DNA from 3 places in the Rhizobium sp. 10N427 genome. Region 1 is predicted to be linked to each of the others. Evidence: predicted binding sites of a transcription regulator. Region 1 holds the regulator's gene; each other region holds the start of a gene.
The links. The regulator PhoB, encoded in region 1, activates phosphate uptake and scavenging genes when phosphate is short. The targets are predictions, from matches to a motif close to TGTCATNNANCTGTCAT.
Positions count from the first base shown of each region.

Region 2: the regulator PhoB is predicted to act here: its motif matches at 1,975-1,991, upstream of phnF (phosphonate metabolism transcriptional regulator PhnF).
Region 3: the regulator PhoB is predicted to act here: its motif matches at 1,600-1,616, upstream of AC1DIJ_RS16660 (LTA synthase family protein).

Region 1 covers NZ_JBFTID010000004.1:23,781-27,669, forward strand. Annotated here, with positions in the region: gene AC1DIJ_RS09855 (aspartate aminotransferase family protein) at 1-481, opposite strand, end outside; gene AC1DIJ_RS09860 (GcrA family cell cycle regulator) at 907-1,443, shown strand; gene phoB (phosphate regulon transcriptional regulator PhoB) at 1,511-2,194, opposite strand; gene phoU (phosphate signaling complex protein PhoU) at 2,227-2,940, opposite strand; gene pstB (phosphate ABC transporter ATP-binding protein PstB) at 2,987-3,802, opposite strand; gene pstA (phosphate ABC transporter permease PstA) at 3,818-3,889, opposite strand, start outside.
Region 2 covers NZ_JBFTID010000004.1:338,780-342,668, reverse strand. Annotated here, with positions in the region: gene AC1DIJ_RS11490 (carbon-phosphorus lyase complex subunit) at 1-828, opposite strand, end outside; gene phnH (phosphonate C-P lyase system protein PhnH) at 832-1,440, opposite strand; gene phnG (phosphonate C-P lyase system protein PhnG) at 1,440-1,904, opposite strand; gene phnF (phosphonate metabolism transcriptional regulator PhnF) at 2,005-2,742, shown strand; gene AC1DIJ_RS11470 (2,3-bisphosphoglycerate-dependent phosphoglycerate mutase) at 2,791-3,426, opposite strand; gene dapB (4-hydroxy-tetrahydrodipicolinate reductase) at 3,448-3,889, opposite strand, start outside.
Region 3 covers NZ_JBFTID010000007.1:78,842-82,730, forward strand. Annotated here, with positions in the region: gene AC1DIJ_RS16660 (LTA synthase family protein) at 1-1,524, opposite strand, end outside; gene AC1DIJ_RS16665 (NAD+ synthase) at 1,767-3,449, shown strand; gene AC1DIJ_RS16670 (NYN domain-containing protein) at 3,534-3,889, shown strand, end outside.

The sequences.
Region 1 (3,889 bases):
CCTGGTCGAAGCCAGGGGCCTTGGGGCCGAAACCTTCGAGATACTTCTCTTGCCCGCCGGCAGCGATCGTCGCCAGCGTACGGCCGTGGAAGGCGCCTTCGAAGGTGATGATATGGAAACGCTCGGGATGGCCCTTCGAATACTGATAGCGGCGTGCGGTCTTGATCGCGCATTCCAGGGCTTCCGCGCCGGAATTGGTGAAGAACACCTTGTCGGCGAAAGTCGCCTCCGTCAGCCGCCTGGCGAGCTTTTCCTGCCCGGGGATTTCATAGATGTTGGACAGGTGCCAGACCTTGTCGGCCTGCGCCTTCAGGGTATCCACGACATGCGGATTGCTGTGGCCGACCGAGGTCACGGCAACGCCGGCACCGAAATCCAGATATCGTTCGCCGCTTTCGGTAATCAGCCACACGCCCTCACCTCGCTCGAACCGCAATGGGGCACGAGAATAGGTATCATATAGCGGCGCGGCTTCAGCCATGGCGCGGTCTCCTGTCAGCGTTACGGGCAACCGGACTCCGGCTAAAAACCAGGTCCGAAAAATTAAAAATGCCGCCTTTCGGCGGCGACTGGCACTATTTACTTTTCGCACTGCAATGTCAACAAAACTGCGGCTTTCGTGGCTTCTGAGAGACGCTCAAGCAATGTCGCGTTTTATCAACAGCTAATGTTGCAGAAATGACTCTCAGGGGAAGCAAGTTGGGGAAAACCCCGAATTCGATTCATCCGGATTCCTGCGACTCTTGTCACGGAGTCAGCCTCACACTAGGTTAAAACTCAATTACTAGACTGCATGCGGCGGAACTAGTCACCAAAATTAGTCAAGCGTTTCTTGTGCCGGATTCGTCCGGGGCAAACAGTGAGGGATTCTGCCTTCGCAACGCTTAAACGGCGGAGACACAGGGCATGAACTGGACAGACGAGCGGGTCGAGAAACTCAAGAAACTGTGGTCCGAAGGGCTGAGCGCGAGCCAGATCGCTGCCCAGCTTGGCGGCGTCAGCCGTAACGCCGTTATCGGCAAGGTTCACCGTCTGGCGCTGCCGGGCCGTGCGAAGGCCGGCGGCAACGCCACGGCTGCGCGCGCTCCCAAGCGTACGGCGGCAGCACCCCGCGCCCCAACCTACGCATCGCGTCTGGCGACGACCCGTACGGTCACCCGCCAGCAGGGCGCGACGATGCTGAAGGAAGAGATCGAGATCGACGTCATGGAGGAGATGGAATACCGTCCCGCCAAGAACGTGATCGTCCCGATTTCCCGCCGTCTCGGCCTGACGGAGCTCACCGAGCGCACCTGCAAGTGGCCGGTCGGCGATCCCTTGAAGGACGATTTCCACTTCTGCGGCTGCGAAAGCCCGGATTCTTCGCCTTACTGCACCTACCACCAGCGCCTGGCCTACCAGCCGGTCAACGAGCGCCGCAGGGCAGCAGCCCGGGCAAACTGAGCCGGGTAAGCACAAACGAAAAACGGGCCTCGCGGCCCGTTTTTTTGTGGTCTCAATTCCGAAAGCTTCAAGCTTCCATCGAATATCCAGCGCCGCGAACGGTGCGGATGACATCCTGCATGTTGGAGAAGTTCAGCGCCTTGCGCAGACGGCCGACATGGACATCGACGGTGCGCTCGTCGACATAGATGTCGTGACCCCAGACGCCGTCCAGAAGCTGCGAGCGCGAGAAGACGCGGCCGGGAGAGGCCATCAGGAATTCCAGCAGGCGAAATTCGGTCGGTCCGAGACGGACTTCGCGGGTCTTGCGATGAACGCGGTGCGTCTCGCGGTCGAGTTCGATATCGCCGCATTTCAGCACGGTCGACAAAACCTCGGGCTTGGCGCGGCGCAGCATCGCCTTGACGCGTGCGACGAGCTCGGGCGTCGAGAACGGCTTGACGACATAGTCGTCGGCACCGGTCGAGAGGCCACGAACGCGTTCGCTTTCCTCGCCGCGCGCCGTCAGCATGATGATCGGCAGGCGCTCGGTCTCCGGGCGCATGCGCAGCCGGCGGCAAAGCTCGATGCCTGATACGCCAGGCAGCATCCAATCAAGGATAAGAAGGTCCGGCGTCCGCTCCTGAAGGCGGATTTCCGCCTCATCGCCGCGCAGGATGGTGTCGACCTCGAAACCTTCGGCTTCGAGATTGTAACGAAGAAGCACGCTCAGTGCTTCTTCGTCTTCAACGACTGCAACTCTCGGGATCATTCTGTTCTGTCTCCTGAGGCCCGGTCCGGATATTATTCCGTGACCGCGCCGACGGTGTTGGCGGTGTCGTCCTTCGGACGCTCGCCCTCCGGCTGGGCGCCGGTCGCCATGTAGTAGATGGTTTCTGCGATGTTGGTGGCGTGGTCGCCGATGCGCTCGATGTTCTTGGCACAGAACAGAAGGTGTGTGCAGCTGGTGATGTTGCGCGGATCTTCCATCATGTAGGTCAGAAGCTCGCGGAACAGCGAGGTGTACATCGCGTCGATTTCCTCGTCGCGCTCGCGGATCGACTTCGCCTTATCGGCAGCGCGCGTCGTGTAGACGTCGAGCACTTCCTTGAGCTGGACGAGCGCCAGTTCGGAGAGATGCTCCAGGCCGCGGCCAAGCTTGCGCGGAACGCCGGTGCTCTGCACGGCGATGACGCGCTTGGCGGTGTTCTTGCCGAGATCGCCGACGCGCTCGAGGTCGGCAGCGATGCGGATCGAACCCATGATCTCGCGCAGGTCCGACGCCATTGGCTGGCGGCGGGCGATGGTGACGATCGCCTTGTCGTTGATCTCGCGCTCGGCGTGATCGAGGATCACGTCGTCGGAGATGACCTTCTGCGCCAGTGCGCCATCGCCGTTGACCAGCGCGCGCACAGCGTCGGAGACCATCTGTTCCGCCAGACCGCCCATTTCGGAGATGCGGCGGGTCAGGAACTTCAGATCTTCGTCATATGCAGAAAAGATATGTGTCGATGCCATGGGAAATGTCCTTGAGTGTCTCTATCGGAAGTCGTGACGCCAAAGATCAGCCGAAGCGGCCCATGATGTAGTCCTGGGTGCGCGGATCGTCCGGATTGGTGAACATCTTGTCGGTGTCGTTCTCCTCGACGAGGTTGCCGAGGTGGAACATGGCGGTGCGCTGCGAGACGCGGGCCGCCTGCTGCATGGAGTGCGTCACGATGACGATCGTGTAGCTTTCGCGCAGCTCGTGGATCAGCTCCTCGACCTTTGCGGTGGCGATCGGGTCGAGCGCCGAGCAGGGTTCGTCCATGAGGATGACTTCAGGGCTGACGGCGACGGCGCGGGCGATGCAGAGGCGCTGCTGCTGGCCGCCGGACAGGCCGGTGCCGGATTCATGCACGCGGTCCTTGACCTCGTTCCAGAGGCCGGCGCGCTGCAGGCTGGTCTCGACGATCTGGTCCATGTCGGCCTTCGACTTGGCGAGACCGTGAATGCGCGGGCCGTAGGCGACGTTTTCATAGATCGTCTTCGGGAACGGGTTCGGCTTCTGGAACACCATGCCGACGCGGGCGCGAAGTTCGACGACGTCGATATCCGGATCGTAGATATCATCGCCATCGAGCGTGATCTTGCCGGTGACGCGGCAATTGTCGATCGTATCGTTCATGCGGTTCAGGCTGCGCAGGAAAGTGGACTTGCCGCAGCCGGACGGGCCGATGAGCGCAGTCACGGTGTTTTCGCGGATGTTCAGCTTGACGTCGAAGAGAGCGCGCTTTTCGCCGTAATAGACGGAAACGTCCTGGCCGATCATCTTGTAAGGGATGCTGTTCATCTTCTGGTCCAGAGCCTTCTCAACTGCTGCTTCTGTCAACATGTTCATGGGTTTCTACTCCGTTTACCAGCGGCGCTCAAAGCGACGGCGCAAGAGGATGGCTCCGATGTTCATGACAATCAGGAACAGGAGCAG
Region 2 (3,889 bases), 310 kb from region 1:
ACCGTAGCCGCGGGTAAACTGCGGCGGCGCCTTGGCCGAGCCCTTGAACTGATTGACCATCTGGCATTCTGTCACCTGGATGGTGCCGAGCGAGACGGCGAAGCCCAGTTCCGGAACATCGAATTCGACTTCCACCTCGCCGATGCGGATTTCGCCGGTGAAGGGATGGTTGCGGCCATAGCCGCGCTGCGTCGAATAACCGAGGGCCAAGAGGAAGCCTTCATCGCCGCGGGCCAGCGCCTGCAGCCGCAGATCCCGGCTCATCGGGAATTCCATCGGCTCGCGCGTCAGGTCACCGATCTCGTGATCCTCGGGCATATCGCCGTCACCCTCGATCAGGCCTTCCTGGCCGAGGATCTCGGAAACGCGGATGACACGGCCGGTTTCGGCCTGGCGCTGAGCCGGCTCCTCGACGGCTTCGTCGGTCAAAAGCGATGGGTCGAGCAGGCGGTGCGTGTAGTCGAAGGTCGGGCCGAGCAGCTGGCCGCCTGGCAGGTCCTTGTAGGTTGCCGAGATACGGCGCTCGATAGTCATGCGGCTCGTGTCGAGCGGCTGTGAATAACCGAAGCGCGGCAGCGTCGTACGGTAGGCGCGCAGCAGGAAGATCGCTTCGATCATGTCACCACGCGACTGGCGCACCGCAAGAGCCGCCAGCGTTCGGTCGTAGAGCGAGGCCTCGGCCATGACGCGATCGACCGCGAGAGCCAGCTGGGCAACGATCTGCTCGATGCCGATGGCCGGAAGCGAGCGGTCGCCGCGGCGCCGGTCGGCGAGCAGGCGGTGAGCATTGGCGATGGCGGCTTCGCCACCTTTGACTGCAACATACATGGCTCACATCTCCGTTGCGGTAATTTTGGTGGTGCGCGGCAGGCAGAGGAAACTGCTGCCCGCCGTCAGAACGATGTCGATGCCACGCGGGAACAGGGTGCGGTTCTCGTTCCAGAGGCGGATGAACGTCTCCGGCAATCCCGACGGCGCGATTTCCGTCACGGTCTTGATCCCCGGTCCCATCAGCGCCAGCGTCTTGCCGCCTTCGAGCGAAGCGATCTCGATAACAACAGTCGTCGAGCGGTCGGGATATTCCTGCGTGCCCGGCGCGAAGAGTCCGAAAGACGAAACTGCCATGCCGCTGTCGACGAACGCGAAGCGCGCCTCGGCCTTCTCGGTCGTGACGGTCGCACCGGTATGAAAGCTCAGCCAGCCCGGCACCGCAGATTTGTTGAGCGCAGGCGAAAGCCAGACGGGCGTGTCGTGATCGCAGAGCGTCAGTGCGATTGCACCGGCCGCGACGCCAAGGGGAGCCGGCGGCGCAGCATCGGGCGCCAGCGTCTGGACTGAGCCCGGGCGGGCCATCGCATCCATCATCGCCTTGAAGACGCTCTGGGCCTGGAAAACCGGCCCGGCAAAGCCGCCGGTCAACGTATCGGTCTTGAGTTCCATCAGTCTTCTCCCCGCACCATGGTGAAGAAATCGACGCGGGTCGCGGCCGTCTCGTCGGCCTTCTGCTGCGCTGCGGCGGCAACGTGGCGGGCGATCGGCTGAAGCAGCTTTTCCTCGACGAAAGCCCTGCTTGCCTCTTCCTGCCAGAGAGCATCGAAGATAGCGGCAAGCCGTGCCTTCTTCCGATCGGTGCCGAGCGACTGGCCGTGGCCGACGGTCCCGCTTCCCAGCCGGATCGTTGCACGCGTGACCGTCACTTCGCCGAGATTGAAGGGCGAGCCGCCGCCGCCAATACGGCCACGAACCATCACCAGCCCTGTCTCGGGGCCGCGCACCGCCTGCACTTCCGGTTTGTCCGCAAGCGCCTCCCAGGCGTCATTCAATTCGGCAAGGTCGGAGCGGGCGAGGAGATCGACCACTCTTTTCCTGCTGTCGGCTGCCTCGATTTTCTCTGCTGCTCTCATCGCCACATCCTTCGAAAGGTCTATTGATATAGACAACCATACAAGATATGGTTACGCTTAAATCGGGGACGTGACAAGCGTGTGACACGGCAGGGGTGAAATGGCTGGGCTGAAGCAGGTGCAAAGGCAGACGGGGGTGGCGCTATGGCGTCAGATAGCGGATCGAATCCGCGAGGCAATCACCCGCGGTGCCTATGATGAAACGGGCATGGTGCCACCGGAAACGATGCTCGCCGAGCAGTTCGGCGTCAACCGGCATACGGTTCGAAGTGCCCTTGCCGCGCTGGCGCAGGAAGGCATCGTCCGCGCCGTGCAGGGTCGTGGCACGCTGATCGAGCGCCGGGAACGCCTGAACTTCCCGATCAGCAAGCGCACCCGTTTCACGACGGGTATCAGCGGTCAGGCAAGAGAAACGCGCGGTTTCCTGCTGGCGGCTGCCGCAGAACCCGCTGATGCAGAGGTCGCTCGGTGGCTGAAGATGCGCGTGGGCGACGCTGTCATCAGGCTGGAGACGACGAGGGAGGCCGACAAGCGCCCGGTGTCACGGGCGACGAGCTGGTTTCCGGCGACGCGCTTCGGCGATATCGCAGAAACCTATCGCAAGACGGAATCGATCACCAAGGCCTTCGCGCTGCTTGGCTTGCAGGACTATGTGCGCGCAACGACGGAGATTACCGCCGCGCATGCCGACGCCGGGGATATCGCCGATCTTGAGCTCACACCGGGCGCGATCCTGCTGATCACCAAGGCGATGAATACCGATCTCGACGGCACTCCCGTTCAATATTCTATCACCCGCTTTGCTGCCGACCGGGTGCAGTTCACCATCGAAAACTAACAAAAGCCGGGCGCTTGGCCCGGCTTTCCAACTGATTGCGAATCCGGCTCAGTGTGCGGCGGACATGTCGCCCAGCACTTCCTTGGAAGCGACGGTGGAATCGGCCTTCAGTTTGTAGACCATCGGAACGCCGGTCGCGAGATTGAGGTCGAGGACCTGCTCACGGGTCAGGTGGTCGAGCACCATGACCAGCGAACGCAGCGAGTTGCCGTGAGCCGCAACGAGAACCTTCTCGCCACGAAGAACGCGCGGCAGGATTTCCGTCAGGTAGTAAGGCCAGACGCGGGCGCCCGTGTCGCGCAGGCTTTCGCCGCCCGGAGGCGGGACGTCGTAGGAGCGGCGCCATATATGAACCTGCTCCTCGCCCCACTTGGCGCGGGCATCGTCCTTGTTGAGGCCGGACAGATCGCCGTAGTCACGCTCGTTGAGAGCCTGATCCTTGATCGTCTGCAGGCCGGGCTGGCCAACCTTGTCGAGGATGAGCTTCAGCGTGTGCTGCGCGCGGGTCAGCGCAGAGGTGTAGGCGACGTCGAACTTGATGCCGTAGTCTGCCAGCGCCTGGCCGCCGGTCGTGGCTTCCTGAATGCCGAGCTCGGTCAGGTCGGGATCCTTCCAGCCGGTGAAGAGGTTCTTCAGGTTCCAGTCGCTCTGGCCATGCCGAACGAGAACGAGTGTGCCGCTCATAAAAGTCTGCCTCCGTGGGGATTATTGTGAAGAGAGCCCGAGGACATCGAGCATGGAATAGAAACCCGGCTTCTTGTCGCGCGCCCAGAGCGCCGCCTTGATGGCACCGCGTCCGAAGATCGAACGGTCCGCTGCGCTATGCGACATCGAAACGATCTCGCCTTCGCCGGCAAAGAGAACCGAATGCTCGCCGATCACGGACCCGCCGCGCAACGTCGCAAAGCCGATCGTACCCGCTCCGCGGGCGCCGGTATGACCGTCACGAACGCGAACAGACTGGGTCTTCAGGTCGACAGCGCGGCCATTTGCAGCGGCTTCCCCGAGCAACAGCGCAGTGCCGGAGGGCGCATCGACCTTGCGCTTGTGATGCATTTCGAGAACTTCGATATCCCAGTCTTCTGGCGAAAGTGCCCGCGCTGCCTGTTCGATGAAAACGCTGAGAAGATTGACGCCGAGGCTCATA
Region 3 (3,889 bases), on a different contig from region 1:
GAGCGGCGCCTTGCGGGTGGCGACCTGGTCCGGCATGTAGCCGGCGCTCATGTAGACATTGCCGAGCGGCGGCAGGTGGTCGCCCCAGAGAACGATGATCGTCTCGCGGTCGCGATGCGAGGCCCAGTCCATCAGCATCTTCAGGCTGTCGTCAGCTTCCTTGACGCCCTGCGTATAGGTCGCGAGCGTTGCGCGGTCGGCTTCCGGAATGTCGCCCTGGATGTCGATCGAGTTGTGGGCGTAGCGGTTGGCCTCGTAGGGGCCATGTCCCTGCAGCGTGACAGCGAAGAAGAAGAACGGCTTATCCAGTCCGTCGCCCTCGCGCATGATTTCCTTCATCAGCGAGTCGTCGGATGCAAAGATGCCGCGCTTTTCCATCGGCGGGAGGGTTTCCTCGGTGCGGAACTCCTCGAAGCCGAAATCCTTGTAGACCTCGTTGCGGTTCCAGAACCAGCCACTAAACGGGTGGAGTGCGCGTGCCGTATAGCCTTCGCCGCGGAAGAAGGTCGCAAGCGAGGGGACGTCGCGGCGGATATATTGCTGATAGGGAATGCTGCCATAGGGCAGGAAGGCATTGGAGAAGCCTGTCAGCGCCTCGAACTCGACATTGGCGGTCATGCCGCCGAATTCGGGCGAGAAGACATAGCCGGACTGCGAGGCGCGGATCGTCGGCATCGGGTCGGCGCTGAAATTCAGCTTCTTCAGCCGCGTCGGATCCCAGAAGGATTCGCTCATCAGCATGATGACATCGGGCTTTTCACGCGGACCGGCGAGATAGCCGTAATTGCGGGCCGGTATCGCGTCGAGCGCTTCGGCGTTGAGGCCTGCGGGGGCTGCCACATCGGCCATCGGCACATTGAAGATGAAGGCCAGGATGAAGCCGTTGCTGCGGTAGTTTTCCTTCTGGTCCCACATCATCGGCACGACCTGCAGACGGTCGCGGATATAGGAATATTGCGAATAGTCCATCAGCGAACCGAAGGCGGCGATCACCGGCAGGCCGAGGCAAAGGCGGCGCAGGCGCGCCTGGTTCGAGAGCTTCGGAAAGGTGCGCCAGGCATAGCGCCAGCCGAACACCATGCCGGCGGCCAGCAGTGCAAGGCCGACGACGATCGCGATTGCCGTGAACGGCCGGTCGCGCACCATCACCGGCAGCAGTTCCATGATCTGGCGGCCGAAGAGGATATCCGAGGGATAGAAGGGGTCGGAAAGGTAGTGCTGCTTCTGGTTGGAGACGAAGGCCGGGATCAAGACAAGCGGAACGAGGATCAGTGCGGAGAGATAACGGCGGCCGAAGGCGGCATCGAGCGTCAGCATCAGGATGGTCAGCATGACAACGGTGGTCATGCCGGGGCGGGCCGTCGAGGTCAGGAAATCGCCGACATCGGCAAGCGTGCTGCGGGCGATCCATTCGACGGCGATGACGCTGAGCAGTGCCATCGAAAAGGTGAATGCGATGCTGAGGGCGGCTCGGGCGGCGGGAGAGCGGACATTCGCGCCGAGACCAGCAGAAAGCAGCGCCATTCTTCTGGCCTGCGCGGACTTCATGACCAACGCGATCAAGGGCGGACTCCAATGTCATTCCCGCCGTCATCCCGGCGTCATAAAACCTTCACCGAACTGTCACATGCCCGCCATGAACGCTAGATGAACCGTTAATGTTTCCTTGCTTTTCCCGAAGATTTGAATTTTCGTCTGAGCAGACCCGGCGGCTTTTCATGGCAGGACACGTTGCGGGGCGAACGCGCGCGCGCTAAATAGATGACATGACACAGGAAAACGCTCCCTTGAACACGCTCCGGATTGCCGTCGGCCAACTCAACCCAACGGTCGGCGATGTTGCTGGAAATCTTGCCAAAGCCCGCGAGGCACGTGCAGATGCGGCCCGTCAGGGCGCGGATCTGCTGCTTTTGACCGAGCTGTTCATTTCCGGCTATCCGCCCGAGGATCTGGTGCTGAAACCGGCATTCCTCAAGGCCTGCCTGAAGGCTATCGAGGACCTCGCAGCCGATACCGCGGATGGCGGACCGGGCCTGATCGTCGGCTTCCCGCGGCAGGGCGAAACCGGGCGGCACAATTCCGTCGCGGTGCTCGATGGCGGCAAGATCCTGGTGTTCCGGGACAAGATCGATCTGCCGAATTACGGCGAATTCGACGAGAAACGCGTCTTTGCCGAAGGCTCGATGCCGGGGCCGGTGAATTTCCGTGGCGTCAGGATCGGCGTGCCGATCTGCGAGGAGATCTGGAACGATCTCGGCGTCTGCGAGACGCTGGCCGAAAGCGGCGCCGAAATCCTGCTGGTGCCGAATGGCTCGCCCTATTATCGCGGCAAGGTGGACGTGCGCCATCAGGTGGCACTGCGGCAGGTGATCGAAACGGGCCTGCCGCTGATCTTCGCCAACCAGCTCGGCGGCCAGGACGAACTGGTCTTCGACGGCGCGAGCTTTGCCTTCAACGGCGACAAGTCGCTGGCCTTCCAGATGAGCCAGTTCGAACCGGCGCTTGCCGTCACCACCTGGAAGCGCGGCGACAACGGCTGGCGTTGCAGCGAAGGGCCGATGTCGCATATTCCGGAGAAGGAAGAGGCCGATTACCGCGCCTGCCTGCTTGGCTTCCGCGACTACGTCAACAAGAACGGCTTCAAGAATGTCGTGCTTGGCCTCTCCGGCGGCATCGACTCGGCGATCTGCGCGGCAATCGCCGTCGATGCGCTGGGCGAGGAGCGGGTGCGCACCGTCATGCTGCCCTACCGCTACACGTCCGAGGATTCGCTGAAGGACGCTGCCGAATGCGCCAAGGCGCTCGGCTGCCGCTACGACATCGTGCCGATCGAGGCGCCGGTGACAGGCTTTACCTCGGCGCTCTCGGACCTCTTCGAAGGCACCGATAGCGGTATCACCGAAGAAAACCTGCAGAGCCGCGCCCGCGGCACGATCCTGATGGCGATCTCCAACAAGTTCGGCTCGATGGTCGTCACGACGGGCAACAAGTCGGAAATGTCGGTCGGCTATGCGACGCTTTACGGCGACATGAACGGCGGCTTCAATCCGATCAAGGACCTCTACAAGATGCAGGTCTATGCGATCTCGCGCTGGCGCAATGCGCATGTGCCGCCGGATGCGCTTGGACCATCAGGCGTGGTGATCCCGCAGAACATCATCGACAAGGCGCCCTCCGCCGAACTGCGGCCCGACCAGACCGACCAGGATTCGCTGCCGCCTTATCCGGTTCTCGACGACATTCTCGAATGTCTCGTCGAGAAGGAAATGGGCGTCGACGAGATCGTCGCGCGCGGCCACGATGTCGCGACGGTGCACCGGATCGAGCATCTGCTCTATCTCGCCGAATACAAGCGCCGCCAGTCGGCGCCAGGCGTGAAGATCACCAAGAAGAATTTCGGCCGCGACCGCCGCTATCCGATCACCAACCGTTTTAGGGATCGTGGTTAGCGATCGTTAACCCGATCAACCGAAAGCTGCTGACGGCAGTCTCTTCTCGCGTTTCTATGCTTTGGAAACGCGGGAGGTTTGAGCATGCGGGAAACCAAGGTCGCCGTCTTCATCGATACGGAAAACCTGCCGGCGCGCTGTGCGGGAGAGATCATCAGCATCGCCGGCGGATACGGACGCCTTATCGAGCGCCGGGCTTACGGCGACTTCACGAAAGAGGCGGCGCAGCCGTGGATCGCGGAGGCCGGACGTCAGGCACTCAGCCTGCAGACGGCTGTCAGCTCCCATTCCAGCAAGAACGGCGCGGATATCCTGCTTGCCATCGATGCAATGGAATATCTGGCCGGTTCGGCGATCGATCTTTTCTGCATCGCCAGCAGCGACCGCGATGTCGGCCATCTGGCGATGCGTATCCGCATGCGCGGCAAGCAGGCGATCGG